DNA from 3 places in the Rhizobium sp. Nf11,1 genome. Region 3 is predicted to be linked to each of the others. Evidence: riboswitches for the same ligand, from Rfam matches in the RefSeq annotation. Region 3 holds a riboswitch; each other region holds the start of a gene.

Region 1 (9,962 bases), on a different contig from region 3:
GAGCAGCCGGGGGAAGGATGCCTGTTAAAATAGAAATAAGTCATCCGAAGACCACTCCAAACACGAAAACACGTTCAGCCATGCAAGGCGACGATGGCCTCGATCTCGACGGTGATATTGCCGGGCAGCGAGCCGAAGCCGACCGCCGAGCGGGCATGTTCGCCGGCCGCGCCGAATACGGCGATCAACAGATCCGAGCAGCCGTTGATGACGCTCGGATGATCCTCGAACTCGGGCATGGCATTCACCATGCCGAGCAGCTTGACCACCCGCCTGACGCGGGAGAGATCGCCAAGCGCTTCATGCATGACGGCAAGCAGGTTGATGCCGGTCAGCCGCGCATGTCGGTAAGCTTCCTCGACACCAACTCCGCCGCCGACCTTGCCGGCATGCAGGAAGCCATCGGCCTCGCGCGGGCCCTGGCCGGAGAGATAGAGCATGTTGCCTTCTAGCACATGCGTCACGAAATTGGCGATCGGCGGCGGTGGCGGCGGCAGCGTTATGCCAAGCGCGGCTAACCGTTGGTAAGGCGAGTTCTCGACCTTGCCGGCGGCGGCGGGGAACTGATTCACGCGAACTCCTGTCATGCGAATTTCTATTGGCGGATTTGGATTGGGCGACCTCTGTCGGCGGATTAAAGGTCCTTGCGAAGTCTTGGATCGAGCATGTCTCTCAGGCCGTCGCCGACCATCTGCAGCGACAGCACCGAGAGGACGATCGCCACGCCGGGGAAAACCGTCACCCAGTCGGCCTGCCCGATATATTGCCGGCCGGCAGCGATCATCGTTCCCCAGGTCGGCACTTCGGGGCTGACGCCGAGGCCGAGGAAGGAGAGGCCGGCTTCGGCAAGCATGGCGCTGGCAAAGAGGAAGGTGGCCTGTACCAGGATCGGCGACAGCAGATTGCGCAACACGTGTCGCGTCATGATGTGGAAAGTCGAAATGCCGAGCGCCCTCGCCGCCTCGACATAGGGCAGCTCGCGAATGACAAGCGTCGAGGCGCGGACGATACGGGCAAGGCGCGGCGAGTAGACGATCGACAGCGCAATGATGACCGTCGTCAAGGACGGGCCGAGAGCGGCGACGAGGGCGATGGCGAGCAGGATATCCGGAAAGGCCATCATCGCGTCGATCAGCCGGGCGATCGGCGTATCGAGCTTTTGAAAGAAGCCGGCAAGCAGGCCGAGCGTCACGCCGATGGCCGCCGACAAGGCCACAACAGCCGCACCGACGAGCAGCGACAGGCGGCCGGCGAAAATCGTGCGCGAGAAGACGTCGCGGCCGAACTCGTCGGTGCCGAAAAAGAAGGTGCCGCTCGGCGGCTTCAGACGGTTGACGATGGAAAGCTTCGACGGCGAATAGGGCGCGACCACCGGTGCTAACACCGCCAGCAGCACGAAGACCGTCAGGATCAGCAGGCCGAAGGCCACCGTCCTGCGCTTCATCAGGCGGCGGACGAACTTGCTGCCTTCGCTTTCGACGGGTTTGATTGCGACGTCGGCCATCAGTACCGCACCCTCGGATCGACCAGCAGGTAGAGCATGTCGATCGCAAAATTGATCAGCACGTAGAGGGCGGCGATGACGAGCAGCGCCCCTTGAATGACGGGATAGTCGCGGCGCAGCACCGCCGAAACGACGAGATTTCCGACACCCGGCAGTCCGAAAACGGTTTCGGTGACGACAGCGCCCGAGATCAGCACCGCCGCCGTCAGGCCGAGCACCGTCAGGATCGGGATCAACGCATTCTTCAGCGCGTGCTTGAGGATGACCTTGCGCTCGATCAGCCCCTTGGCGCGCGCCGTGCGGATATAATCGTCGCCGAGCACATCGAGCATCGAGGCACGGGTGAAGCGCAGGATTAGCGCCGAAGAGACGATGCCGAGCGCAAAGGCCGGCAGCGTCAGATGATACATCCGGTCGATGAAGGTCGAGCCCGGGCCGCCATAACCGGAGACCGGGAAGAGATTGAGCCGGACGGCGAAGAACTGCATGAGAATGAGACCGAGCCAGAAGCTTGGAATGCTGGCGGCGAACATGGCGAGCGTCGTTGCCGCCTGATCAATGAAGGAACCGCGCCGATAGGCGGCATAGATGCCGATCGGCAGCGCGATGATGCTGGCGATGGCAAGCGAAAACAGCGTCAGGAAGAAGGTCGGCTCGGCCCGGTCGATGAGCGCCGATGTGACCGGCATGTTCAGAAAGATCGACTGGCCGAGATCGCCCTTCAGTAGCTGGCCGATATAATAGACATATTGCAGGCCGAGCGACTGATCGAGGCCGAGCCGGCTTCTGAGGTCGCCAATATCCTGCGGCGTCGCATCCGGCCCGAGCATGACGGCCGCCGGATCACCCGGCGTCACGCGCACGATGACGAAGACGATCGTGACGACCAGGAACATCACGACGATCATGCCGAACAGGCGCTGGAGGATGTAGCGTATCATGAATGCCGGCCTTCAAGTCCTTACAGATGCGGCAGAAAAGATGACCGGTACCGATCGCGAAGGACCGGCACCGGCGGTGATGCTCACTTCTTGATTGAAGCGTTCCAGAAATACGGCCACGGAGCAGGATCCACCCCTTCAAGCTTGACCGACTTTGCCGAGACGGCGTTGAAATCGCCGATCTTCATGAAGGGTGCATCGGCATAGACGGCCTTCTGGACATCGGCCCAGAGCGCCACGCGCTTCTTCGGATCGACTTCGGAGGTGAAGGCATCGACGGCCGACTTGCGGGCCGGCGTGTCCCACCAGCCGGGCGAACTCGTCGACAGCGAACCGATGAGGGCCGGCTCCGGCAGGAAGGGGCTGTGGGTGATATAGATATCCCAGAGCTTCGGATCGGTGCGGCGCTGCGTCAGCGTCGCCCAGTCCACCACCTGCATATCGACGGTGAAGCCGGCAAGCTTCAGATATTCGGCGGCGACCTGCGCCATCTTGTAATGGAACTCGTATTGACGGCTGGTCAGGATGCGGATCGGCTCGCCATTGTAGCCGGCCTTCTTGGCGGCGGCCGCGGCCCCTTCCGGATCGGCGACATTATAGGCGCCCTCGACGCCGGCATCGGTCGACCAGGCAAAGGTCTTGGGATAGATGGCGCCATCGAGCGCATAGAAATCCTTGCTGCCGAAGGCGGCCGCCAGCATGTCTTCCATGCTGAGCGCCTGGCGGATCGCCTTGCGCACATCGACCTTGGCAGCCACACCTTCCTTGGTGTTGAAGACAAAAACCGGATAACCGAAGGGCTTCAGCATGACCGGCTGCGCGGCGGTCGAGGCCTTTAGCTTGTCGTAGGATTCGACCGGGATCGAGTCGACATAGTCGTACTGCCCGGAAACGGCGGCCTCGACGCGGGTGTTCGGGTCCGGCACCGGCACGAAGCGGATTTCATCGAGATATTGATGACGCGCGCCGCCATAACCATCGCTCTCGCCGCTGCGCGGCTTGTACCCATCGAAGCGGACAAGCTGGATATACTGGTCGGCTTTCCGTTCCTTCAGCATATAGGGTCCGGTGCCGATGAACTCCTTCATCGGCTCGTCCTGTTTTTCGGACGGGATGATGATCGCCGCCGAATTGTTGAAGGCGAGCAGCGAGGTCAGCGGCGCATAGGGCTGCTTCAGCGTGATCGTAACCATCGAAGGATCGGTAGCCGCGATCTTGTCGATAAAGCCGGCCACCTGCTTGCCGCGCGAGGCGATCTTCATCCAGCGGGTAAGCGAAGCGACCACATCCTCGGACGTCATATCGGTATTGTCGTGGAACTTGACGCCAGTCCTGAGCTTGATCGTATAGGTTTTGCCGTCGGCGCTGATCTCGGGCAGGCTTTCAGCGAGAAGCGGCGTGACGTTCCAGCTCTTGTCGAAAGTGTAGAGCGTCTCGAAAATATGCTGCGTGACGATGCCGACGAGATCAGCCGTGGACGACATCGGATCGAGCGTCGGCGGCTCGCCGATCGTCGCGACATTGATGACGCCGCCCTTTTCCTGAGCGAGCAGGGTCGAAGGCAGGGCGACGAGCGCGGTGCCGAGAAGGAATGCGACGAATGTTTTCATATGAGAGCTCCCGATTTAGTTCCACAATTATGTAATTCATCTTTTTGTAACAGAATAGAAGCTGAAGCTATCGTGTCAAGCATGAGCGGTCGATTATGCAGCCGCGGATGGCGCGTTTCCGGAAAGCACCATCTTCAGCTGCGCTAGTTCTCCGCACGGGGCCTGCGTGATACGCCAAGTGAGACGACTGCCCTGCGGCAAGATTAAAGGAAGGGAGAAGCGAATGAGCATCGACTTCAATGACGGGAAATGGCTGAACGAGCCGGCCAGCTGGCACGCCGACGAAACCGGCCTGACGATGACGACAGGCGAAAAGACCGATTTCTGGCGCGAGACCTATTACGGCTTCACCCGCGACACCGGCCACTTCCTCGCCTTTCCCACCGGCGACAGCTTCACCGCACAGATCCGCGTCCAGGGCGAATTCCGCACCCTCTACGATCAGGCCGGCCTGATGGTACGCATCGACGAGAGCCGCTGGGTGAAAACAGGCGTCGAATTCACCGACGGCGAAGCCTTCCTCAGCACCGTCGTCACCGACGGAAAGTCAGACTGGTCGGTGTCGCAGCCCTTCAAGGAATTGGAGGATTTCCGCATCCGTGTGACTGTCGCAAACGGCGCCGTGCGCATCCAGGGCTCCCGCGACGGTAGCCGCTGGCCGTTGCTGCGGCTAGCACCCTTCCCGGCTGCCGATCGCTATGAGGTCGGGCCGACAGCCTGTACGCCGGAGCGGAGTGGTTTGGGGGTTCGATTTTCGGAGTTTTCAATCAGCCAGGCTATTACGACGGGGCTGCATGATTTGAGTTAGGCAAAATTGGATGCCTTCAGGATTGCGCTGGGAAGGCCTCCAGCAATGTCCACGCCCAAGAGCAGCCGCTCCGAAATACCGGAATACTCACTTTCGGAGTGACAGCCGCGCCCTTCTCTGCGAAAAAGAGCGTGATGAGAGACAGGGGCGTTCGTCGACAGACGGGCTGAGAAGAACCCTTCGAACCTGAACCGGATAATGCCGGCGGAGGGAGTCGCTCGGGGCACCGCCGTAAGAGCAGCGCCCCGCGCCCGCCCCCGCCTGAAAGGGGCACCATGCAGAGCAAGATCACGTCGGGAGCCATGCTGAAGGCGATGCGCGAAAAGCCGCCGCTCGTTCAGTGCATCACCAATTATGTCGCGATGAATATCGCGGCCAACGTCCTGCTGGCCGCGGGCGCTTCGCCCGCCATGGTGCATGCCGCTGAAGAAGCCGGCGAATTCGCCGGCATCGCCAATGCTTTGACCATCAACATCGGCACGCTCTCGACGCAATGGCTCGAAGGCATGCAGGGGGCTGCCAAGGCCGCCAATGCGGCCGGCAAACCCTGGGTGCTCGATCCGGTGGCCCATTACGCCACGGGCTTCCGTCGCGCCGCGGTGGCCGACCTTCTGGAGCTTCGCCCGACGATTATCCGCGGCAACGCCTCCGAGATCATCGCGCTTGCCGGCGGCGAGAGCCGTGGTCAGGGCGTCGACAGCCGCGATCCAGTCGAACAGGCGGAGGATTCGGCACGGCGGCTGGCGGAGAGGCAGCGGACCATCGTCGCCGTCACCGGTGCTGTCGATTTCGTCACCGATGGCGCAAGGGCAGTCCGTATTGCGGGCGGATCGGCCCTGATGCCGCAGGTCACCGCGCTCGGCTGCTCGCTCACCTGCCTCGTCGGCGCCTTTGCCGCGACCGCGCCCGAAGATCTCTTCGGCGCGACTGTCGCCGCGCTTGCGACCTTCGCCGTCGCCGGCGAAGATGCAGCGCTCGGCGCCGCCGGCCCGGGCTCCTTTTCCTGGCGCTTCCTCGATGCGCTGGCTGCGATCGACGCCGAAACGCTCGATGCCAGGGCAAGGGTATCGGTCGCATGAAGCGCTTCGACCTTTCGCTCTATCTCGTTCTCGATCCCGATCTCTGCGCCGGAATCGGCATGATCGAGACGGCGCGGCTTGCCGTTGCCGGCGGCGCGACGATGGTGCAGTTGCGCGACAAACATGCCGGCACGGCCAGCATGATCGAGACCGGCCGCGCCTTGAGAGAGGCGCTCGTTGGAACCGGCGCCCTCCTCATCGTTAATGACGATGTCGAGGCTGCGGTCGCGATCGGCGCCGATGGCCTGCATGTCGGCCAGGAGGATATGAATGCGCGCAGGGCACGAGACATGATCGGACCCGAGATGATCCTTGGTCTCTCGGTGGAAACAGCCCGGCTCGCTGCCGCCGTCGACCCTGATATTGTCGATTATGCCGGCGTCGGACCTGTCTTTGCGACGCCGACCAAGGCCGACCACAAGCAGCCGGTCGGCTTTGATGGTCTTGCCAGGCTGGTGAAGGCATCGCCGGTGCCGTCCGTCGCCATCGGCGGCCTCAAGGCGGAGCATGTGGCCGAAGTGTTTGCAGCCGGAGCCGAAGGGCTTGCCGTCGTCTCCGCCATTGCGGGCACGCCGGACCCCGAGGCCGCCGCCCGCCGCATCGCCGCAGAAATCCGAAAGGTCCGCCCATGATCCGCAACGTCCTCTCCATCGCCGGCTCGGATCCCTCCGGCGGCGCCGGCATCCAGGCCGATCTCAAGGCGTTTGGCGCCCGTGGCGTTTACGGCATGGCAGTGCTCACAGCGTTAACGGCACAGAACACGCAAGGGGTGACCGGCGTGCATCTGGTGCCGCCGCAATTCGTCGCCGACCAGATCGATGCCGTCTTCGCCGATGTGCGCGTCGACGCCGTCAAGATCGGCATGATCGCCAATGCCGGCATAGCCGAAGCTGTCGCCGCAGCCCTTGCCGGTCGACCGGGAATCCCCATAGTTCTCGACCCGGTGATGATCGCCAAGGGTGGTGCTGCCCTGCTCGCGCCCGAAGCGGTCGACGTGCTGACCCGGCGGCTGCTGCCGCTCGCAACCCTCCTTACCCCGAACCTGCCCGAGGCCGCGGCCCTGTTGCACCAGCCGGTCGCGACCAATCGCGATGAGATGGCGGCGCAGGCCGAGCGGCTGCGCGCGCTTGGCCCCGCCGCCGTATTGGTCAAGGGTGGCCATCTCGGCAGCGACGAGAGCCCAGACGTGCTTGCCACGGCCGACGGCCTGCACTGGTTCGAGGCCAGGCGAGTGCCGACGAAAAATACACACGGCACTGGCTGCACGCTCTCCAGCGCACTGGCCGCCGAGCTTGCCAAGGGCGCATCGGCCGAGCAAGCCGTCGCCATTGCGAAGGATTACCTTGCCGATGCAGTCGCCGCCGCCGGCAGTCTCACTGTCGGCTCCGGACATGGCCCGGTGCAGCATTTTCATGCGCTTTGGAAGCACGGCGAATAACCGATCCCGCCGAAAGGCGCAGGCTTAGGATTATGAGAGAAAAACGGCCCGGCCTCCCCGGGCCGTTTTCATTCGCGCCAGCTGGCGCTGGTCCGAAGCCGGGCGCACCGCTCCATTTGAAAATCCCTGTTGACAAGCCCAGTTAGATAGCCAAGTCTATGACATTAAACGGATATATATTCCGCTATAAAGGAATATCTGGAGGAGAGACAGGTGCCAGACCTGCTTGTGAGCTTATATTCCAACAGGCTCGCCGACCTGAAAGAGCGGGCCGATCATCGTGGCATCTCCATCCGTCCGGCTCTTCCTCCGGAACTGCACCTCGTGGTCAGCTGGGTTCGCGAACAATTCAGCGAGAATTGGGCGAGTGAAGTTTCGGTTGCCTTTTCCCGCCAACCCGTCGCCTGCCAGATTGCCGTCGACGGCGGCAAGCTGCTCGGCTTTGCCTGCTATGACACGACGGCCCGCGGCTTCTTCGGTCCGACCGGCGTCGATCCCGAGGCACGCGGCAAGGGCATCGGCCTCGCGCTGTTTTCCGCCTGCCTTCAGACGATGAAGACGCTCGGCCATGCCTATGCCTTCATCGGCGATGCCGGGCCGGTCGATTTCTACGCCAGCACCGCGGGTGCGATCGCCATCCCTGCCCCCGACAAGGGCATTTACGAAGGCATGCTGCGAAGCGCGCCGAAATGACCAGTTGATACCGGAGTTCCAGAAGTGTCCTCGACCCCGCTCGCCCTTTTTGTCGGTCTCCCGAACCCCGCGATTTCGGATGACGAATTCGCCCTGTTTCGCGAGACCAATCCGCTCGGCCTGTTCGTCGGCCGGCGCAATCAGCGCGAGCCGGAGCAGACAAAGCGGCTGATCGAACGCTTCCGCGAAGCCGTCGGACGAGAGGATGCGCCCGTCTTCACCGACCAGGAAGGCGGCCGCGTCCAGCATCTCGACGCCGGTCCCTGGCCGCTCTTCCGCAGCTTCGGCCAGTTCGCCGAACTGGCCCGCCGCGATTTCGATCTCGGCAAAAAAGCACTGCGCCTTTCCTCCCGGGCCATGGGCGCGATGATGACGGAACTCGGCCTTTCCAGCGGCTGCTCGCCCGTTCTCGACCTCGTCTTCGAGACGACGAGTGCGGTCATCGGCGCCCGCTCCTTCGGCCCCGATCCCGACTTCATCGCTGCCCTCGGCCGTGAGGTGGTCGACGGGCTGCTAGAGACCGGCAACATGCCGGTCATGAAGCATATTCCCGGCCACGGCCGCGCCACGCTCGACTCCCACAAGGAGCGTCCGGTCGTCGATGCCAGCCGTGAGACGCTCACCGCCACCGATTTCAAGCCTTTCGTCGCACTGAAGGATACGCCCTGGGCCATGGTCGCCCATGTCGTCTACTCGACCTACGATGCCGAATTGCCGGCATCCGTCTCTCCTGTCATGCACGACGTGATCCGCAAAGAGATGGGTTACGAGGGCGTGCTGATCTCCGACTGCATCTTCATGCAGTCGCTCACGGGCACCTTGCCGGAACGCGTCGCCCAAGTCCTCGATGCGGGTTTCGATATCGCCCTCCACAGCCACGGGGACGTCAGGGAAAGCGAAGCCGCCGCCAAGGCCGCCCGCCCGCTCACGGATGCCGCTCTGAAGCGTATCGCCGCCGGCAAGGCTCGCCTCGGCAATCTCAAGATCGACGTCCGCGCCGCCCATGCCGAGGTGGAAGACATGTTTGCCAGCGTGCCGGCCGCCTGACCGGCAGATCATTTTTCACGCATAAGAAAAGGGGAATGGAACATGAAAAAATATCTATTTGCAGCCGCCGCACTGACGCTGCTTTCGGGATCCGCCATGGCGCAGACGATCCTGACGGCGAATATCGAACCGGCCACGACCTGGGTTCGCAACTTCAACCCGTTCAACCAGACCTCGGCGCGCCAATCGACGCTCGATTTCGTCTATGAGCCGCTGGTTATTTTCAATCGCTTCGACAGCAACAAGCCGGTCTATCGCCTGGCCGAAAGTTTCAAGCTCTCCGACGACCTGAAGAGCATCGACTTCAAGCTGCGCCCGAACCTGAAATGGTCTGATGGCAAACCGCTGACGGCAGCCGACGTCAAGTTCACCTATGATTATCTGAAAAAGTTCCCGGCGCTCGACTTCGTCAGCATCTGGACCTTCGTCACCGACGTGCAGGCCGTCGACGGCCAGACGGTGCGCTTCGCGCTTGCCAATCCGAGCTCGCTTGCTGCCGAGCAGATCTCGCAGCTGCCGATCGTTCCCGAACATGTCTGGAAGGATGTCGCCGATCCTGTCACCTTCGCCAACGAGAACCCGGTGGGCAGCGGGCCGTTGACCGAGGTGCCGCGCTTCACCGGCCAGACCTACGACCAGTGCCGCAACCCGAATTACTGGGACAATGCGCATCTGAAGGTCGACTGCATTCGCTTCCCGCAGCTTGCCGACAACAACCAGATCCTGACGGCGACCGCCGACGGCACGCTCGACTGGGGCGTCTCCTTCATTCCCGATATCGACAACGTCTATGTCGCGAAGGACCCGGCGCATTTCCATTACTGGTATTCACCGAGCAGCAT
Region 2 (9,962 bases), on a different contig from region 3:
GAAGCCGATCGGATTATAGTTGGGCATCCATTCCTTCGCTCCACCCTGAAGGCCATATGCCCAGCCGCGACCGATATCGTCGAGCGCAAAGAGCCTCAGGATCATCAGATGGGCAAGAAGGACCACGGCAATGACGCAGAGCCAGGCGGCGCGGGCGAAGAACGGACGTTGCCGCAGCAGCGGCAAGCGAAACAGCACGAAAAAGCCGACCGGGAGGAGCACATAGCTGGTGACCTCGAAGGGAATGGACCAGAGCGGTCCATCGGCTTCGACGGGAAAAAACGTGCGCCAATGCCACTGGCTCATGAACAACAGTCCCGAGACGTAGCGGACGACGAGTTCCGGCGTCAGCGGCAGGGCAAGCAGCGTCAGGCTAAGGACGAAGCTGACGCTGGTGGCGACCCAGAAGCCCGGAGCGATGCGCGCCAACCTGCGGATGACGTAGTGCCCAAGGGTGGGCATGGCGCCGCCGGCGTCGAGAGCGTGCCAGAAGGGGCGGGCAAGCAGAAAGCCGCTGAGCACGAAGAAGATGGCGACGCCGAAATTGCCGAAGCGGAGAACGTTTGCCGTTGCCGCAAATTCATCCGGAATTCTGCGCATATCCAGCCGGAGCGCGAGATGGTGCGCGAGCACCAACAAGCAGGCCATTGCGCGCAGAAAGTCGGCTCCGGCCAGTCTGTCCTGTGCTCGCATGTCGTTCCCCGCCCTGCCCGATTCGGCTCAAACCGCCCAGGCGCAAAGCATTGCCTGGGAAGACCGCCTCGGCAAGGCCCGGGGCGAGCTCAGCCGAGGAGTTCGTTGGTGTAATAGGTGGAAAAGTCCGGCTTCTCCTTGAGCACGACGCCATTCGCATCGACGAGAATGCCGTTCTCGACCAGGAAAGCGCCGATGGCATCGGCCTTTGCCGGATCAAGCGTGCCGATCACGCCGGACTCGGATCTCAGGAAATGGCCTTCGATCAACGCCTTCTGAGATGCTCTTACCAGTTCCGTGTTCATCAGCGCACCGTTACTTCCTGATATCAGCAGGTCGCAGGCTTCGTCGGGATGATCGATGGAGTAGACGTAGCCTTGACGCGTGGCCTGGATGAAGGCGCGCGCGTGTTCTCGACTGGCAGAGAGATAGGCGTCACTGGAAACGATGACTGTCGTCTGCTCGTCGGGAATGCCGTAATCGGAATAGTGGAAGCGGCTGATCTGCCGATTTTCCAGCTCAGCGGCGATGCCCTCCCAGGTGTAGATCTCCAGCGTGAAGTCAATCGAGCCATTGTCCAGCGCCTCATAGGCGGAGGTGCCAAGGGTGACGGTCTTGACGTCGCCCTTGCCGCCGTCATTGCGGATCATCGCCGAGACCAGCGCGCTTTCCCAAGTGCCGCCGAAGCCTCCATAGGTCTTGCCATCGAGATCTCTAGGGCTCTTGATGTCGTCCCGCCCGCCCTTGAAGATCAGGCGTGCGGTTTCCGTCTGGACGACGCCGTAGACCATCTTCACGTCACCGCCGCCAGCACGCTGCGTCAGGGCCTCGATCTCGCTACTGATGCCGAAATCGGCGACCCCGTTTGATACCAGCGTGCCGGCACTCGTGTCGGTAAAGGGTAGAATTTCGACATCGAGGCCGGCGGCCGCGTAGAAGCCCTTCGCCTTGGCGACGTAGATGCCGATGTGATTGGTGTTGGGCGTCCAGTCGAGCGCGATACGAACCTTTGCGGGCGCCGATTGAGCGAAGGCGACGCGGCCGGCGAGGCTTGTCGCGATGGCGGCGAGCATCGTCTGGCGGCGGGTGAGAAGCGGCATGGTGACCTCCTCAGGTCTTTAGAGCATGACGCCGAAAAGTACGGTTTTCGAACGACATCAGACTCTAACTCTTTAAATTGGAACAGGATTCAGATTTTGGGCCGACCGGCCTAAAACCACCCTGTTCTGGCGGATGAAGCAGGGTTTGCAGGATTTCGGTCTCGATCGCCTGGGCCGCCGGCGAACCGAGATCGGCAATGCTTCTCGGGCGGGGCAGGGGAACGCGGAATTCGCGGATGACACGTGCCGGACGGGCAGACAGCACGTAGATCCGGTCGGAGAGGAAAACGGCCTCGCGAACATCGTGGGTGATCAGCAGCGCCGTCCAGCGATGTTCGGTCCACATGCCTTGCAGCCACTCCTGGATCTGCGTGCGGGTCAGCGCATCGAGCGCGCCGAAGGGCTCGTCGAGCAGCAGCATGTCCTGCTCCTGGATGACGGTGCGCAGCAGCGCAGCACGTTGGCGCATGCCGCCGGAAAGAGAGGCGGGGTAGTGATGCTCGAAGCCGGCAAGGCCGAACCGCTCGAAGAGGGGCGCGACAGCGGCGCGTGCAGCCCGGCGAGCCATGCCCTTCACTTCCAGACCGAGCGCGGCATTATCGATGATCCGGCGCCAGGGCATCAGCGCATCGCGTTGCGGCATGAAGGCAAAGGAATGCGGCGTCTGTTCCAGCGCTGCGCCGTTGAAAAGCATGGCGCCGGAATCGGGTCGCAGCGCCTGTGTCAGCAGTCTCAGCACGGTCGATTTTCCGGAGCCGGATGGGCCGACGATCGAGACGAACTCGCCGTCTGCGACGGCGAGCGAAATGTCGTCTAGAACTTTCATGCCGTCGAAGGACTTCGAGATGTTGCGCAGCTCAAGCATCTGACCGGTCATCGGCGCCGCTCCTGAGATGGCTGCCAAGGCATGACGAAACGCTGGATAACCAGCGTCAGCGCGAAGAGGCAGAGCGTCAGCAGAGCGCTGACGATCACGGCGGCGAGCACGAGATCGGGACGGAAATTGTTCTTGGCGTTGAGGATATAAATGCCGAGGCCGCTTGCAGCGCCGGCATATTCGGCAAAGATCGCGCCGACGACCGCATAGGTGATCGAGATTCGAAGGCCGGCAAAGAAATAGGGCAGCGACGAGGGAAACCGCGCCAGGCGGAAAATGCGCCAGCGGCTCGCTTTCATCGAATTCAAGAGCTCGGCAATGTCGCGATCGGTCGCCTCATAGCCCTGAAGCAGGGCAACAAGCAGCGGAAAGAAGGTGACGAGCGCCACCAGCAATATCTTCGGCAAAAGGCCGAAACCGAACCAGAGGACGACGAGAGGCGCGATCGCCACCAGCGGCAAAGTCTGGCTGGCGATGAAGATCGGCAGCATTGCCCGGCGCATGAAGGGCATGAAATCCATCAGGATCGAAGAGGCGAAGGCGAAGGCGAGCGACAGGGCGAAACCGCCGAGTGTCGCGCCGAGCGTCGGCCAGGTGTTTGATATCAGCCCCTCTCGGTTCAGCCAGCCCTGGACGAGGATACGCGAAGGTGCCGGCAGAATGGACGGTTTGATGCCGGAAAGATCGACATAGAGTTCCCATGCCGCCAGAAAAGCAAAGCCTGCGAGCAAGGCGGGCATTGCCCGGTACACGGCGAGATAGAGCGTCGCAAGGCGCGAATCCGATGGTCGTGGCGATGTCATCGGCGTTCGATTTCAGGGTTTCGCCGGGCCGTTCGCGCAAACCTGTCGAGGGCATCGATAGGGATGCCGACGGAATTGCCGGACGTCCGGTAGAGTGACACTTGCGCGCCGGAATACATTTGGACCTCGCTCCGCTGGCATTACCCAGATCAGCTTAGAAGGGTCCGGAGGCTTGCGCCTCACATCTCAGCCCCGGCGACACGGAGCTCCCCTGTTATTTCGGCGAAAACTATCATCGGGGTTTTCTTGCCGCAACCGCAAAATTGCAAACCCGTCCGCCCGGTCGGATGGGGCGCTGATAAAAAACACCCGGACGGAGGTCCTGTCCGGGTGTTTTCCGAGGTTCCGTACCTGCCGGGAACGGAACCCGAGCGCTTGTCTTTCAGGCGGCAATATCGGCAGGGGCGATTGGTGCGGGCGCGGGCAAGCGCCGACACCATCATTTCAGCTTGTATCGACCGGATGATCTCACTGACGCTCCTTCCTGCGCCTCGTGCTTTACGGCCGGGGAAGCAGCGGTTATAAAACCTCAACTAATATTGAGGTCAATAGGCCATGAATAGGATTTCTGCAACGCCGCTCGGCAGGCTTCTGACGGTCGGCGAAGTGGCGCAACGCAGTGGTCTTGCCGTCTCGGCGCTGCATTTCTATGAGGCCAAGGGGCTGATCTCGAGTATCCGCACGCGCGGCAACCAGCGGCGCTACGGACGCGATGTCCTTCGCCGGCTCGGCATCATCAAGGTGGCGCAACGTGTCGGCATTCCGCTTTCGGAAATCCAGACGGCATTTGCCTCCCTGCCGCAGGGGCGCACGCCGACGATTGCCGACTGGCAGACGCTGTCGGCGCGCTGGAAGGATGAACTCGACACGCGAATCAGACGGCTGAGCCTGCTGCGAGACCGTCTGACCGGCTGCATCGGCTGCGGTTGCCTGTCGATCGAAAGCTGTCCGTTGCGCAATCCCTTCGATCAGCTCGGCGAGGAAGGGCCAGGCGCACGGCTGCTGGAGACAGAAATCGAAGTATGAACTTTCAGGGAAGAGCGCCAGCCTCTGGCGGAAAGATGATGCCTGCCTTTCTTTCGGCCGGCGCGCTCATATGTTAAGGGCGAATGGCGCAACAGGCGGCATTGTCCGCGAGGAGGACGGCTTCGTGTTCCATCCGAGACTATTCGAGAATCGCAATGTCATCGTAACCGGCGCCGGGCGGGGCATCGGTCTCGAAGTGGCCCGGCAGTTCCTGGACTGCGGCGCGAAGGTGATCGTCCATACCGGACGCAAACCGGGGCGCGATCTGCCGGATTTTCTGCTGACGGCTGAATCCGAAAGACGGGCGCTGTTGCTGCACGCCGATTTCACTGCCGCTGGCGGCGCTGCGCAATTTGCCGAAAATGCGCTTACCTTTTTCGACAAGGTGCATGTGCTCGTCAACAACGCCGGCACTATGCTCGGCCGTTTTCCAGCTGCCACACTGACTGACGCAGATTATGAGGCGATTGTGCGTTTGAACCAGACGTCGGTGGTGGCGCTGACGCGTGCGTTGCTGCCGGCATTGAAGGCGGCGGAAGGCGCTGCCATCGTCAACACCGTTTCAATTTCCGCGCTGACCGGCGGCAGCCCCGGTTCTTCGATTTATTCTGCCTCGAAAGCCTTCGTTTCAACCTATTCCAAGGCGCTTGCCCGCGAGCTGGCGCCGGATGGCATCCGCGTCAATTGTGTCTCGCCCGGAACGATCGAGACGGATTTCCACGAGCGCTATTCCTCCCCCGAAAAGCTGGAGCAGACGAGAAAGTCTATTCCCTTGCAGCGGCTGGGCACAGCGGAGGATTGCGCGCCCGCCTATCTGTTTCTGGCGGCGCCCTCGCTCTCCGGATACATTACCGGCCAGGTCCTCGAGATCAATGGCGGCCAGCTTATCTGCTGATTTAGTTAGACCTTTTTTGACATTTCATCACTTTTGGCAAATTCGTGTGTGCGAATATGCTATTGTGCTGATCTGCCTTTTGCTTCCCTTCCGAGATGTCGAATGCCATTGCCCAAGCCCGAGCCGGGAATGTCCGGTCAGGAACTGCACAAACTCGCTGGAAACGCTCGTGAGGCGAGCGATCTGCTGAAGGCGCTGGCGCACCAGACCCGACTTCTGATTCTTTGCATACTCGCGACCGAGGAGCGGACGGTGAGTGAAATCGAAAACATCCTCGGCATTCAGCAGGCAATGGTCTCGCAGCAGCTCGCGCGTTTGAGGCTCGAAGGTCTCGTCAATACGCGCCGTCAGGGCAGGCTGGTCTATTACCGTATCGGCAATACAAACGTGCTTGCCTTCCTTGAATCGCTGTTCGATCTTTTTCCGGCTGCTGAAAACAATTAGGACCCGCCCTTGCGGAGCACGGTTGCTGCGTCGAAGATAGCTGATCCGGATGATTTCGCGCCGGATCGGGAGACCGGATGATCGACAAGCTGGAATTTTTCATCGCCCTTGCCAACGAAAAGCATTTCGGCCGCGCCGCGGAGGAGTGCGGGGTTTCCCAGCCGACGCTTTCAGCCGCGATCCGGCAGCTCGAGGATCAGCTTGGTGTCATGCTGGTGCAGCGCGGCTCGCGCTTTCAGGGGCTGACGCCGGAGGGCCAGCGCGTCCTGGAATGGGCCCGGCGCATCGTCGGCGATGCCCGCACCATGCGCGAGGAGATGCGCGCGGCCCGCCGCGGACTTTCCGGCCATATTCGCCTTGCCGCCATTCCGACGGCGCTCGCCATGCTTTCGCGCATCACCACGCCCTTTCAGGAACGACATCCGGGAGTGACCTTCTCGATCGTCTCGCGGAACTCGCTGCAGGTGCTGAGCATGCTCGAAAATCTCGAAATCGACGCCGGCATCACCTATCTCGAAAACGAGCCGCTCGGCCGGGTCACCAGTGTTCCGCTCTATGCCGAGCGCTATCATCTGATCACTGCTGCAGGCAGCCCGCTGTCCGATCGCGACAATGTGACCTGGAAGGAGGTCGGCGATCTTCGGCTTTGTCTATTGACCGCCGACATGCAGAACCGCCGCATCATCAACCGGCATCTGACGGAAGCCGGCGCCACTGTGCATCCGACGCTCGAATCCAATTCGATGATCGTGCTGTTCTCGCATGTCAGAACCGGACGCTGGGCGAGCATCATGCCGCGCAACGTGGCGAAATCATTTGGTTTTCCGGTGGAGATCCGGATGATTCCGATTGTCGAACCGGAAGCCCACCATCTGGTTGGCCTCGTCGCACCCTATCGGGAGCCCTTCACCCCGCTCGTTTCGGCCCTGCTGCACGAAGCGAGAGTGCTCGTGCGGGACGAGGAGCTCTGATAGAAAAAACCTATCAATCCACGAGATAGCTTTATTGATCGTCGTCGGCTTCCCTGAGATGTTGTCTGCATGATGGCGCTCGGCTGGGGAGGCCTGCCATCCCGAAACGAGCGAGCCGCCGGGAGGGCTGCCTGATGACCATTCATATCGCCGAAGGCGATATCGCAGCGCGTACGCGGACCATCGTCGCCGACCTTCGCTTCCTTGAAGGACCGCTGCTTCCCATTCTGCACGAGGTTCAGCGAGAATTCGGTTATGTGCCGCAGGAAGCCCTGCCTGTGATTGCGGAGGAACTGAACCTCTCGCGCGCCGAAGTGCACGGGGTGATGACATTCTACCACGATTATCGCGACCATCCCGCTGGCCGCCATGTGCTGAAGCTCTGTCGCGCCGAGGCCTGCCAGTCGACGGGCGGCGACGCGTTGGCTGATCGCGTCAAGGCGCTGCTCGGGATCGATTTTCATCAGACGACGCTCGACGGCGCCGTGACGCTGGAGCCGGTCTACTGTCTCGGCCTTTGTGCCTGCGCCCCGTCGGCGATGCTCGACGGCGAGGTTTATGGCCGCGTAGACGATCAGATGGCGGCGGAACTCGTTGCGGAGGCACGTCGATGACAGTCAAGATTTATGTTCCGCGCGATGCCGCTGCGCTGGCGCTCGGGGCCGAAAAGGTGGCAAAGGCGATTGCCCAGGAGATCGCCGCCCGCGGCTTCGATGCAGAGATCGTGCGCAACGGCTCGCGCGGAATGTTCTGGCTGGAACCGCTGGTCGAGGTCGAGGCCGCCGGCAAGCGCATCGGCTACGGGCCGGTGAAGGCAAAGGATGTGCCTGCTCTGTTCGACGCGGGAATGATGAACGGCCGCGGCCACCCACTCTGTCTCGGGGAGGTTGAAGACCTCCCGTTCCTGAAGGAGCAGACCCGCCTGACCTTTGCCCGCTGTGGCATCACCGACCCGCTTTCGCCCGGCGATTATGAGGCGCATGGTGGTCTTGCCGGCCTTCGCCGCGCCGTTTCGATGACGCCTGCCGAAATCGTCAAGGAAGTCACCGATTCCGGCCTGCGCGGACGCGGCGGTGCCGGTTTTCCCACGGGCATCAAGTGGAAAACCGTTCTCGATGCCAGCGGCGAACGCAAATATATCGTCTGCAATGCCGATGAGGGCGATAGCGGCACCTTTGCCGACAGGATGATCATGGAGGGCGATCCCTTCGTCTTGATCGAGGGCATGGCGATTGCGGGGCTTGCGACCGGCGCCACGAAGGGGTTCGTCTACACCCGTTCGGAATATCCGCATGCGATCGCCGTGATGAGCGAGGCCATCGGCATTGCCCGGCAGGCCGGCATTCTCGGGCCGTCAGTGCTTGGCTCGGGCCGCGCCTTCGATATCGAGGTGCGCACCGGCGCCGGCGCCTATGTCTGCGGTGAAGAAACGGCTCTCTTGAACAGTCTCGAAGGCAAGCGCGGCATCGTGCGCGCCAAGCCGCCGCTGCCGGCGCATAAGGGCCTGTTCGACTGTCCGACCGTCATCAACAATGTGATTTCACTGGCCTCGGTGCCTGTGATCATGGAGAAGGGCGCCGCCTTCTACCGCGATTTCGGCATGGGCCGCTCGCGCGGCACCATTCCGCTGCAGATCGCCGGCAATGTCAGATATGGCGGGCTTTATGAGACGGCTTTCGGTCTTTCGCTCGGCGATATCGTCGACAGGATCGGCGGCGGAACGAGGACCGGCCGGCCGGTCAAGGCGGTTCAGGTCGGCGGGCCGCTCGGCGCCTATTTCCCGCGGGCGCTGTTCGATACGCCTTTCGACTACGAGGCCTTCGCCGCCAAGGACGGGCTGATCGGCCACGCCGGCATCGTCGTCTTCGACGACACGGCCGACATGCTGAAGCAGGCGCGTTTCGCCATGGAATTCTGTGCCGTCGAAAGCTGCGGCAAGTGCACGCCCTGCCGCATCGGTTCGACGCGCGGCGTCGAGACGGTCGACAAGATCGCAGGCGGCATCGAGCCGGAGAAGAACCGGGTACTGCTTGGCGATCTCTGTAATACCATGAAATTCGGGTCGCTCTGTGCGCTTGGCGGTTTCACGCCCTATCCCGTGATGAGCGCCATGAAGCATTTCCCGGAAGATTTTTCGCCGGCACCGGTCGTGGAGGCGGCTGAGTAATGGTTTTTTATTCGAAGTTGCCCCTCACCCTAACCCTCTCCCCGCCTGCGGGGAGAGGAGACGTGCCACGAGGGCGCGTATTGAGTGAAGGTGGTGCGGCATACCCGTTCGCCCCGCTTGCGGGGAGAAGGTGCCGGCAGGCGGATGAGGGGCATGCCTCAAGGCGCCCGATACTGAAATCTAGCGGAGGTGCAATGCATGTCTCTCATCCATGAAATCGACTACGGCACTCCCGCTTCGAAATCCGAAACCATGGTGACGCTCACCATTGACGGGCAGCAGATCAGCGTGCCGGAGGGCACCTCCATCATGCGCGCCTCAATGGAAGCCGGCATCGAGGTGCCGAAGCTCTGCGCCACCGACATGGTCGATGCCTTCGGCTCCTGCCGGCTCTGTCTTGTCGAGATCGAGGGCCGCGCCGGCACGCCGGCCTCCTGTACGACGCCGGTGGCGGCAAACATGGTGGTGCACACGCAGACGGGACGATTGAAGGATATCCGCCGCGGTGTGATGGAGCTTTATATTTCCGATCACCCGCTCGACTGTCTCACCTGCGCTGCCAATGGCGATTGCCAATTGCAGGATATGGCCGGTGCTGTCGGCCTCCGTGACGTACGATACGGCTATGAGGGCGACAATCACGTCAAGGCGCGCAGCAACGGCGACATCAATCTGAAATGGATGCCGAAGGACGAGTCCAATCCCTATTTCACCTATGATCCCTCCAAATGCATTGTCTGTTCGCTTTGCGTGCGCGCCTGCGAGGAAGTGCAGGGCACCTTCGCGCTGACGATCGAAGGGCGTGGTTTTGGCTCCCGCGTGTCACCCGGCATGCATGAGAATTTCATGGATTCCGAATGTGTTTCCTGCGGCGCCTGCGTCCAGGCCTGTCCGACGGCGACGCTGACGGAGAAATCGGTGATCGAGATCGGCCAGCCGGAGCATTCGGCCGTCACAACCTGCGCCTATTGCGGTGTCGGCTGCTC
Region 3 (9,962 bases):
CGGCATATGGCGACTTCTTATTCAGGGCTTCCATCCTGGCGAGCTTCGCCGTCATCATCAGTTTAATTTTGAGAGGCTGGTTATGGTAGTAATCATCACAACCGGAATTCCGACGAAACGCGACGAGAATTGGCGGCTCCGGTCCATCCTCAAGCGCGCGGACTACGCGACGACAGATCTCGTTGCTTCAGAACATGGCGACCATCACGAAGAGGTGATGGTGATAAGGCGCATCAAGGCGGCGACGATTCCCGCGCCCGCCTACCCCTCTTCGAGACGGCGGAAGCTGCATGCCGATCCTGAGGCTTTGGCATCATGGGAAAACGAAGGGGGCGCCACGCGAGATGTGGACGCGCCTGCGGACAAGAAGAATTGATGACCCGCGAGGCAATTGAGCAAGGAATGCCGGATTGGCGATCAGGCTCGGTGGTCGAAAGCCCAGCCCCTCTTAGTCTTTGGTGATGCTGAAATTCTGCCCAGTGGTATGTTGCAAAGACCTGCAGCGATCATGCCGTCGCAGGCGTGATGTCGCATTGCTCCAGCTCGGAAAGAGGTGATCGAGCGATTTCCGGTTCACCGACTTCATTCGGAGTTCGGACGGCATGTGCGTAGGTCCTTCTACGTCCTTCTGGCCCTGATGATTGAACCTGGAAAGAGATGATTGCGAAAAATCACCACATTGGGACGCACAGGTCTGACCGCTTTCTCCTCATCCCACAATATTCAGTTTGCCAGCCGTATCGATTAGGCGCATGGTAGGTCTTCAGTAGCTGTTTCTCAGGGCGCTACTGCGTGGAGGTCGGTTTTCTGCCTTCGCCCCAAATTGAAGGAGGACAGCATGTCTTCCAATCTCAACATGTCTGTGCGGACCTCTGACCTGGCTGTATTGCAGGGCGTCCTTGACGACGCAGGATACGATTGCACAAGTAGCCTTGCAGACCCGAAATATTACAACGTTGCCGTCAGACTGCTGTTCAAGCTTTATCACGACGGAATGACCTCGCCCGCCGCCCTCTCTATCGAACTCAGCCGGCACTTCGGAAAAACACCACTGTCCTCGAAATCATCCGCGGAGTTCGAAAAAAATCGCAAGCGGATTCAGGGTATCCGTTCAGCCGTTAAAGTTAGGTCGCCTACCGGCGCCTGAACAGACCTTGTTGGGTAACTTCTCGCAAAGCTCATTCGACGAAGGCCTTACCAACGCGATGGAGGGTTGCATGCCGGCGCCGTTCGAACGGCTAGACGACCTTCTCATCGCCCCCGGCGCAAGCGTCGGAGGCGCAGGAAGTCGTTGACTCTCCGTGCCATGAACTACCTGCAGCGAAAGTGCACACGGCGCCGGATTGCGCCGGCGGTCCAAGCCGTTCACTCAAGACCTTGCTGCTGCGCTTGCGAAACCATAATGCGCAACAGCCCGCCGGGAAGCGGCACAATAATGGGCACCGTCAGAGGAGGCTAGAATGCCAGAAGCACCAAACGAATTTGCGGCCAGTCCAAACGGAGACAAATGGTATCTCGAACATAACGAAACAGCGGACCAGCATACTGTCATCCATCGCGCCAACGATGCCTCCGGCGGCACTGTGACGAGATGGCCGATTTCGAGCTTTCTGGAGCACTTCGGCGATCATCCGCAAGGTCAGGCTCTTCGCGAGGCATTGCACGATGCTGGATCAGCTGAGCAGGAAGTACCGAGTGAACATACGCCCGTTGTGCAGAAACTGGTGACTTCTTTCCCTTGGTCCCGCAAAACGCAACACGTTGAGGATTGAGTACGCTCTCACTTACCTGAAAGGGTAGCCCCACGGGCGGTCTCAGGCTCGGCATATGCAAACGATGTCAGCTGGGTCGTCGAAAAAATTCCTGGCGCGGTCCTTGACGGACCTCCGTCCACTCGTCTGTACCCCTTCAAGCAGACTGAAGATTGCCAGACCGACATCTTGCCGGACTTGTCGTCATGCTCCAAGTCGTAGCCGTTCTTCTGGCCTTTGACGATTTCGCGCATGCCAGCGCGTTCCACGGCAGAAATATGGACGAACGCGTCGGGGACGCCGTTGTCAGGCTGAATGAAACCGAGCTCATTAGTGGAATTGAACAGATCCGGCGTCCGCCGCGCAAGCAAACGGAGCAACCGAAAAGTCGAATTTCGTGACGTAGTTGAGTATATGGATAATACCAGCGCCGGCAGGATCGAAGGCTTCCCCGTTTCCGGCGGGATGTATCAACCTTCATCCTCATTCGCGCGCCGCCACGGCGCGGTTGCGGCCATCCATTGCCGCGTGCGGGCCTCGGGATCCGCGTTGCGGGTGATATCGGTGACCACGGCAGCACCATCGGCGCCTTTTTCCAGCACCAGCGGCGCGCGTTCGGCAGTGATCCCGCCGATGGCGACGAGCGGTATCGCGCCGACGCGCCGGCGCCAGTCCGCAACACGTTCAATGCCTTGCGGCGCCCATTTCATCTGTTTGAGAATCGTCGGCCAGACCGGTCCGAGCGCAACGTAATCCGGCTCTGCCGCCAGCGCCGTCTCCAGCTCCGCTATGTCGTGGGTGGATAGGCCGAGCTTCAGGCCGGCGCGACGAATGGCATTCCTGTCGGCGGCCATCAGGTCCTCCTGGCCGAGATGAACGAAATCGCATCCTTCATCGATCGCAAGTTTCCAGTAGTCGTTGACGACCAATTGGCAAGCCGCTGCCGCGCAGGCAGCCTTCGATCGCCGGATCTGCTCGCGAAGCACGGAGTCGGGGCAATCCTTGATGCGCAGCTGGACGAGTTTGACGCCGAGCGGCACGAGACGCTCGATCCATTCGGCGCTGTCGACGATCAGATAGAAGGGGTCGAGCTTCACGAGAACACTGCCTTTCCGATAACGGGAGTGGATGGGACGGCGATATCACGTGGCTCCAGCGGTATGGCCCCATGCGCCAGGCGGCCGGCATCGATCGCAAGCGCGAAGGCCTCGGCAATGCTGGCGGGATCTCCGGCGCCGGCAACGGCGGTGTTGAGGAGAACGGCATCATAACCGTACTCCATGACGGTGGCGGCGTGAGACGGGCGGCCGATGCCGGCATCGATGATCAGCGGCACATCCGGAAAGTGCGCCCGGAACGATCGCAGCGCCATCGGGTTCAGCGGCCCTTGAGCGGAACCGATCGGCGCGCACCAGGGCATCAGGACGCGGCAGCCGGCATCCAGCAGCCTTTCGGCGACGACAAGGTCGTCGGTCGTATAGGGGAAGACCTGAAAGCCCTCGCCGGTCAGGATGCGGGCCGCTTCGACAAGGCCGAAGACGTCAGGCTGCAACGTATCGTGATGTCCGATGACTTCGAGCTTGATCCAGTCGGTGCGGAAGACGTCGCGCGCCATCTTCGCCGTCAACACGGCCTCCTGCACGCTGTGACATCCGGCCGTATTCGGCAGCACTTGCACGCCAAGCTCGCGGATCAGGTCGAAGAAGGCGCCGCCTGCTTTGCCGCCGGCGGCTTCGCGGCGAAGCGAAACGGTGACGATCTCGGTCTTCGAGCGCTTGACCGCCTCTGCAAGCACAGCTGGAGACGGATAGCGGGCGGTGCCGAGCAGCAGTCGGGAGCGGAATTCAACATCATAAAGTTTCAGCATCTCAGCCTCCTTGCATGGGTGCGAGAATTTCGATGCGGTCGCCTTCGCCGAGCCTGAAATCGGCACGGTCCTCGCGGTGCACCAGCTCGCCGTTGACAGCGGTTGCCAGCCATCCGCCTTCGTATTCCAGAGCGAGAAGAAGATCTGCGAGCGTCGTGGCCGCGACCTCCTGTTCCTCGCCGTTGATGATGAAGGTCATGATGCCCTCCTTTCCGGTTGCTTGTCTTCGCCAAGAAGAAGTCGCGCCACCTCGCCTGCCATGGCCGGCGCCAGTAGAAAGCCATGACGGTAGAGGCCATTGACATGGAGGGTGCGCCCCTCCTGCGTCATACGCGGCAGATTGTCGGGGTAAGCTGGCCGCACGCCTGCGCCGGTTTCCATAACCCGTGCCTCGCCGAAGGCAGGGTTGAGGGTATAGGCGGCATTCAGCAACTCCATCAGCGATCGCGCTGTAATCGGGCCGGTATCGTCACTTTCGATCATCGTCGCCCCGATCATGAAGCGATTTCCTTGCCGCGGCACGATATAGATCGGGTGGCGCGGATGCAGCAGGCGAACGGGACGGGAGAGAGAGACCTCGTTCGTTTCGACGCAAAGCATCTCTCCGCGAACGCCGCGCAATCCGGGCAGACGGCCGATCTGGGCAGCCCCGGTGCAGTCGATCACGCGATCGTAAGGGGTAAGGTCGGCATCGCCCCTGACGCCGAATGTGAGGCGCATACGGGCTTCCTCAAGTCCGGCGGCGAGCCCGGAGAGCGCCTGCCGCGGATCGAGATGCGCTTCCTGTCGGAAGAACAATGCCCTGCGGAAGCGGCCGGCGAGATCCGGTTCAAGGGCGGCGATCGCCGGCTCGTCCAGCCATTCCCATCCGCTTGTCCGGCGGCAAAAGCGGTCGAGTTCGCCGGCATCTCGCCCGGCCGCCACGACAAGCGTTCCCCCGCGATTGACATGGCCGGGCAGCGCTGCCTCCCACCAATCGGCGGCAAGACGGCCGAGCGCCAGGACCGGCTCCTCTGCGCTTTCCCGTTCGCACCATGGGGCCAGCATGCCGCCGGCAAAGCCGGATGCGCCGGTGCCGACCCGGTCGGCTTGCTCAGCGACGCTGACCCGGAAACCGTGCCGATAGAGCTGCCAGGCAACGGTGAGGCCGGCAACGCCGGCCCCCTTGACGAGAATGTGCATCGTCATTCTCCGGAAGGCGTTTTTGCGGCTTCGGCGACCGGCATGTAGAGATCGCCGCCGTCGCGATACCTGGCGGCCATGGCTTCCAGTCCTTCTTTCTGGGCTTCGGCGCGTATATCGTGGGAGATGCGCATGGAACAGAATTTCGGGCCGCACATCGAACAGAAATGCGCCACCTTGTGTGCCTCCTTCGGCAGGGTTTCGTCATGGAAGGAGCGCGCCGTATCCGGGTCGAGGGAGAGGTTGAACTGGTCTTCCCAGCGGAATTCGAACCGCGCCCGTGACAGCGCATCGTCGCGGATGCGGGCGGCCGGATGTCCCTTGGCAAGGTCGGCGGCATGAGCGGCGATCTTGTAGGTGATGACGCCGGTCTTGACGTCGCTGCGGTCAGGCAGCCCCAGATGCTCCTTCGGCGTGACGTAGCAGAGCATGGCCGTGCCGAACCATCCGATCATGGCGGCTCCGATGCCGGAGGTTATGTGATCGTAGCCTGGCGCAATGTCGGTGGTCAGCGGTCCGAGCGTATAGAAGGGAGCCTCGCCGCAGACCTTGAGCTGCTTGTCCATATTCTCCTTGATCTTGTGCATCGGCACGTGGCCCGGGCCTTCGATCATCACTTGGCAATCCCTGGCCCAGGCAATCCGGGTCAGTTCGCCGAGGGTTTCGAGCTCGGCAAATTGCGCAGCGTCATTGGCATCGGCGATCGAGCCGGGGCGAAGGCCGTCTCCAAGCGAGAAGGACACGTCGTAGGCACGGCAGATGTCGCAGATTTCCTCGAAATGCTCGTAGAGGAAACTTTCCTTGTGGTGATGCAGACACCACTTGGCCATGATCGAGCCGCCGCGTGAGACGATGCCGGTGACACGATTGACGGTGAGCGGGATATAGGCAAGCCGCACGCCCGCATGGATGGTGAAATAATCGACGCCCTGCTCGGCCTGTTCGATCAGCGTATCGCGATAGACTTCCCAGGTGAGATCTTCTGCAATGCCGTTCACTTTTTCGAGTGCCTGGTAGAGCGGCACCGTTCCAATCGGAACAGGCGAATTGCGAATGATCCATTCGCGGATGTTGTGAATGTTGCGGCCGGTGGAAAGGTCCATCACCGTGTCGGCGCCCCAGCGGATCGCCCAGACCATCTTTTCCACCTCTTCCGCCATCGACGAGGTAACCGCCGAGTTGCCGATATTGGCGTTGATCTTCACCAGGAAATTCCGGCCGATGATCATCGGTTCGGTTTCCGGGTGGTTGATGTTGGCCGGAATGATTGCCCGGCCGGCTGCGATTTCCTGGCGCACGAATTCGGACGTCACGAAATCGGGAATATCAGCGCCAAAGCTTTCGCCGTCGCGCGCGAGCGCCTCCTTCGCAGCCTGCCGGCCGAGGTTTTCGCGGATGGCGATGAATTCCATTTCCGGCGTGACGATGCCGGCGCGCGCATAGGCGAGTTGCGTGACGGCGCGGCCCGCTTTTGCCTTCAGCGGCGTGTTGCGAATAGGGAATTCCGGCGTCAGCCGCTCGCCGGTGACAAAACCATTGTCTTCAGGCTTCACCACCCGGCCTTCATAGGCCTCGACATCGCCACGCGCCCTGATCCAGCTCTCGCGCAAACGCGGCAGTCCGGCGTCGATCGAGACCGTATAGGCCGGATCAGTATAGGGACCGGACGAATCATAGACCGTTACAGGCGGTTCGCCCGAGGTCGGGTGAAGGCTGATTTCGCGCATCGGCACGCGCAGATCAGGATAGAGCGTTCCGGGCTTGGCGATCTTGGTCGAGGCCGGAAGCGGGCCGGTGGTGACGACCGGAGTAAGCTTGGGTGCGACGATATTCATGGGTGAGGCTCCAAGGTTTGACGTTTGGAGACCCAGTTCCAGTGTTGGAATGATGGAAAGACGCCTCATGCGACAAAGCGAAATCCGCCCGATAGCCGCAGCGCCCGCACCGTCCCTACGCCAGTATGAACTGGATCAGGTTCAACGGGTCACTGCGCCACAACAGGCAAAGCCGTATTGTTCAGCAGAATCTCAGCCCCTTGCCGGGACACCCCTGGTGAATGCCCTGCATCAAAGACCGCTGCGGCCCTGATGTCAAGCCGGCCCTCACGCGTTCCCATCCGGACCTTTTGAGTCGGCGGCCAGTCCGATAGAGCAGCATTGATTGTGGATGGGCCGGCTCCGCCGGCCCATTTTACTCGCCAGGACGCTGCCGCCATGCTCTGAATATTCGTGGCATGATCTGATGTTTTGCTGACGGGCGATAACGTCCGTTTATTTGTCAGACGGCGCCTGCTGGATCACCCTATCGCAACACCATTCTTGCATTCATGCCCTATCGTTTCGTTCACACTGCCGATCTCCATCTCGACTCTCCCCTGCGCTCTCTCGCGCTTCGCAACGCCGAGCTGGCCGATCTCGTCAGCGACGCCAGCCGGCAGGCGCTGGTCGCGATCGTTGATCTTTGCCTTGAGGAGCAGGTCGATGCGCTTGTTATCGCCGGTGATCTCTATGACGGCGAGCAGACGTCGATGAAGACGGCGCGCTTCCTGGCAGGCGAGCTCGAACGGCTGCACCGAGCGGGGATCTTCGTCTTCAAGATCCGGGGCAATCATGATGCGATGTCGAAGATCGCCAGGGAACTGGTGATGCCCGATACGGTGAAGATCTTCGGCGGCCATGCCGAGACTGTCGAGACCACCAAGGGCAGCTTGTCGGTCGCAATCCACGGTCTGAGCTTCGCCAAGCCGCAAGCCCCGGACCCGCTGCTGCCGAAATTCAAGCCGCCGGTAGCGGATGCCGTCAATATCGGCATCATGCATACGAGCCTGGCCGGATCGGCTGGACATGATGTCTATGCGCCCTGCAACGTGCTCGACCTGCATGCCTCGGGTTTCGACTACTGGGCGCTCGGGCATCTCCACCAGCGCAGCCATTATCCCGGCACGGCGACGGTCATCATGCCCGGCATGCCGCAGGGCCGCGACATCAATGAAGCGGGCGTCAAGACCGTGTCGCTGGTGACCGTGGCGGACGACCGGACCGTGACGGTGGAGGAGCGGCGCACAAGCATCGCGCAGTTCGAGCGCGTCAATGTCGACCTCACGGGTGTCGATGATTGGCGTGAGGCGGCCACGGTGGTCGAGACAGCGCTGATGGCGCAGCGCGACCGCACGGCTTCGCCGCATCTTGTCGCACGCCTCAGGCTTTCCGGCCGCACGCCGCTCTCCTGGCAGTTGCGGCGCGATGTCGACCTCATGCAGGCGGAAGCCGAGCGGCGCAGCGACGTGATCGGCCGCACCTGGATCGAGAAGCTGGAACTCGCCTTCGAAGCGCCCTCGATCCCCGCGGACGCGTCCGCCGCCGATCCCGTCATCGAACTCGGGGCGCTGATGCGGGACGAGGTCATCACCCGCAGCGGATTTCGCGACGAGGTCAGGGAGATGGTCCGGGACCTGCTTGCCGACCTGCCGCCCGAGAGCCGGGCATTTGCCGGCCAGAACGAGGCGGGTTTTGAACGCTTCATCGACAACCTTCTCGCCGATGGCGCCGAGGACATCGCCGCCCGGATGAAGGCGGTGGATCGGGGAGACAGCTGATGCGTCTGCGCCGCCTCGACCTCACCCGCTATGGCAAGTTCACCGATCACTCCATCGATTTCGGCGCGGCCCGTCAAGGTTCGCCGGACTTGCACATCGTTTATGGCCTGAACGAAGCGGGCAAATCGACCACCTTCGCCGCCTATCTTGATCTGCTCTACGGCATTGGTGAGCGCAGCACCTATAATTTCCTGCATCCCTACAATACGATGAAGGTCGGTGCGCGGCTGGAATTTGGTGGCTGGGAATACGAGCTGGCGCGGCTCAAGCTGCGGACCGGCAGCCTCGTCGATGATCGGGGACAAGCTGTGAATGAGGCGCTTCTGGCCGGCGCGCTTGGCGGCGTCGGTCGCGAGGCCTATCGCACCATGTTCTCGCTCGACGATCAGTCGCTCAAGGAAGGCGGCAACGCCATCATACAAAGCAAGGGCGAACTCGGCGAATTGCTGTTCTCGGCCAGCTCAGGCCTGGCAGGCCTGAGCCGTTCGCTGGTGACGGCAGCCGACGAAGCCAACGCGATCTACAAGAAGCGGTCGTCGAGCACCAAGCTCGCGGAACTCAAGCGTTCGCTCGAAGCGCTCAAGGCCGAGCGCAATGCCATCGACACGCTTGCTTCGGCCTATGCGGCCCTGAAATCGACTTATGAGCAGGCCGACGCTGCCTATGGAAAAACCACGCGGGAACTGGCCGAGGCCAAGACCCGGCATCAGGAGCTGACGCGCCTTCTCGGCGCCCTACCCCCGGCCCTAGAGCTCCGGCGGCTGGATGCAGATGCAGCCGCCATGAGCGATCTGCCGCGGCCGCCGTCCGAATGGTTCGCGCTCCTGCCCCAGCTTTCGCGCGACGAGACGCGGCTGCAGGCGCTTGTCGAGACCGCCGACCGCACGCTGCGCCAGCTTGCGGATGAGATCGAGGCGATCGCGATCGACGACAAGGCGCTGGCAGTCACCGCGCATATGGACCTGCTGGATCAGGGTCGGGCGCGCTATCTTGCGGCTGAGAGCGATCTGCCGAAGCGCCGGCTGGCGCTGGCCGAACAGGAGGGTGAGTTGGCCCGACTGCTGGCCGATCTCGAACAGCCGGGCCATGCGAAACCCGAGGCGCTGCTGCTGCCCGCTTCGCTGATCGGCATCATCCGCGATCTTATCGAACGGCGTTCCGGCGTCGAGGCGAAACTGGCAGCCGCTGATCGGGAACTGTTGCGAGTGCGGGAGAATCTCGAAAGGCTGAACAGGGAAGGCGGCTCGCGAGATGGATCTGGGCTCCTGGATCCTGCGCGTTTCGGCCGCATCGAAATCGCCCTGAGCCGGCTGGCGGGATCTGATCTCCCCGTGCGGCTTACCATGGAAGAACGGACACTTGTCCAGGCGAAGCGAACGCAGGAGAACCAGTTTGAACAGCTCGCACCCTGGAGCGGCAACGCCGTCGCTCTGCAGCGGACGGCCGCGGCAGAGCCTCGACAGATCGAAACCTGGCGTGGCCAAGCGACTGCTATCGACAAGCGGATTGGCGATCACGAGGGAAGGCTGCGCGATCTCGGCACCGAACAGGCGCTGACCAAAGCCCG

Evidence for each region. Region 3 has a riboswitch for thiamine pyrophosphate ahead of thiC (phosphomethylpyrimidine synthase ThiC). Riboswitches for the same ligand answer to the same signal wherever they lie in the genome.
Region 1: another riboswitch for thiamine pyrophosphate. It lies ahead of thiM (hydroxyethylthiazole kinase); the one in region 3 lies ahead of thiC (phosphomethylpyrimidine synthase ThiC).
Region 2: another riboswitch for thiamine pyrophosphate. It lies ahead of ACQ7C1_RS20895 (ABC transporter permease); the one in region 3 lies ahead of thiC (phosphomethylpyrimidine synthase ThiC).

The regions. Positions count from the first base shown of each region.
Region 1 covers NZ_JBOBHU010000009.1:81,515-91,476, reverse strand. The annotation lists gene ACQ7C1_RS15405 (RidA family protein) at 75-587, opposite strand; gene ACQ7C1_RS15400 (ABC transporter permease) at 635-1,504, opposite strand; gene ACQ7C1_RS15395 (ABC transporter permease) at 1,504-2,445, opposite strand; gene ACQ7C1_RS15390 (ABC transporter substrate-binding protein) at 2,529-4,055, opposite strand; gene ACQ7C1_RS15385 (DUF1349 domain-containing protein) at 4,279-4,863, shown strand; TPP riboswitch at 4,997-5,093, shown strand; gene thiM (hydroxyethylthiazole kinase) at 5,139-5,942, shown strand; gene thiE (thiamine phosphate synthase) at 5,939-6,574, shown strand; gene thiD (bifunctional hydroxymethylpyrimidine kinase/phosphomethylpyrimidine kinase) at 6,571-7,380, shown strand; gene ACQ7C1_RS15365 (GNAT family N-acetyltransferase) at 7,594-8,073, shown strand; gene ACQ7C1_RS15360 (glycoside hydrolase family 3 N-terminal domain-containing protein) at 8,098-9,120, shown strand; gene ACQ7C1_RS15355 (ABC transporter substrate-binding protein) at 9,163-9,962, shown strand, end outside.
Region 2 covers NZ_JBOBHU010000014.1:104,550-114,511, forward strand. The annotation lists partial or broken gene ACQ7C1_RS20880 (acyltransferase family protein) at 1-693, opposite strand, end outside; gene ACQ7C1_RS20885 (ABC transporter substrate-binding protein) at 783-1,793, opposite strand; gene ACQ7C1_RS20890 (ABC transporter ATP-binding protein) at 1,858-2,670, opposite strand; gene ACQ7C1_RS20895 (ABC transporter permease) at 2,667-3,473, opposite strand; TPP riboswitch at 3,583-3,696, opposite strand; gene soxR (redox-sensitive transcriptional activator SoxR) at 4,029-4,499, shown strand; gene ACQ7C1_RS20905 (SDR family NAD(P)-dependent oxidoreductase) at 4,624-5,394, shown strand; gene ACQ7C1_RS20910 (ArsR/SmtB family transcription factor) at 5,497-5,838, shown strand; gene ACQ7C1_RS20915 (LysR family transcriptional regulator) at 5,916-6,809, shown strand; gene ACQ7C1_RS20920 (formate dehydrogenase subunit gamma) at 6,944-7,423, shown strand; gene ACQ7C1_RS20925 (formate dehydrogenase beta subunit) at 7,420-8,976, shown strand; gene fdhF (formate dehydrogenase subunit alpha) at 9,175-9,962, shown strand, end outside.
Region 3 covers NZ_JBOBHU010000002.1:408,850-418,811, reverse strand. The annotation lists gene ACQ7C1_RS04860 (hypothetical protein) at 1-376, shown strand, start outside; gene ACQ7C1_RS04855 (hypothetical protein) at 839-1,147, shown strand; gene ACQ7C1_RS04850 (hypothetical protein) at 1,461-1,772, shown strand; partial or broken gene ACQ7C1_RS04845 (cold-shock protein) at 1,934-2,122, opposite strand; gene ACQ7C1_RS04840 (thiamine phosphate synthase) at 2,222-2,848, opposite strand; gene ACQ7C1_RS04835 (thiazole synthase) at 2,845-3,618, opposite strand; gene thiS (sulfur carrier protein ThiS) at 3,620-3,817, opposite strand; gene thiO (glycine oxidase ThiO) at 3,814-4,800, opposite strand; gene thiC (phosphomethylpyrimidine synthase ThiC) at 4,803-6,635, opposite strand; TPP riboswitch at 6,730-6,861, opposite strand; gene ACQ7C1_RS04815 (metallophosphoesterase family protein) at 7,127-8,395, shown strand; gene ACQ7C1_RS04810 (AAA family ATPase) at 8,395-9,962, shown strand, end outside.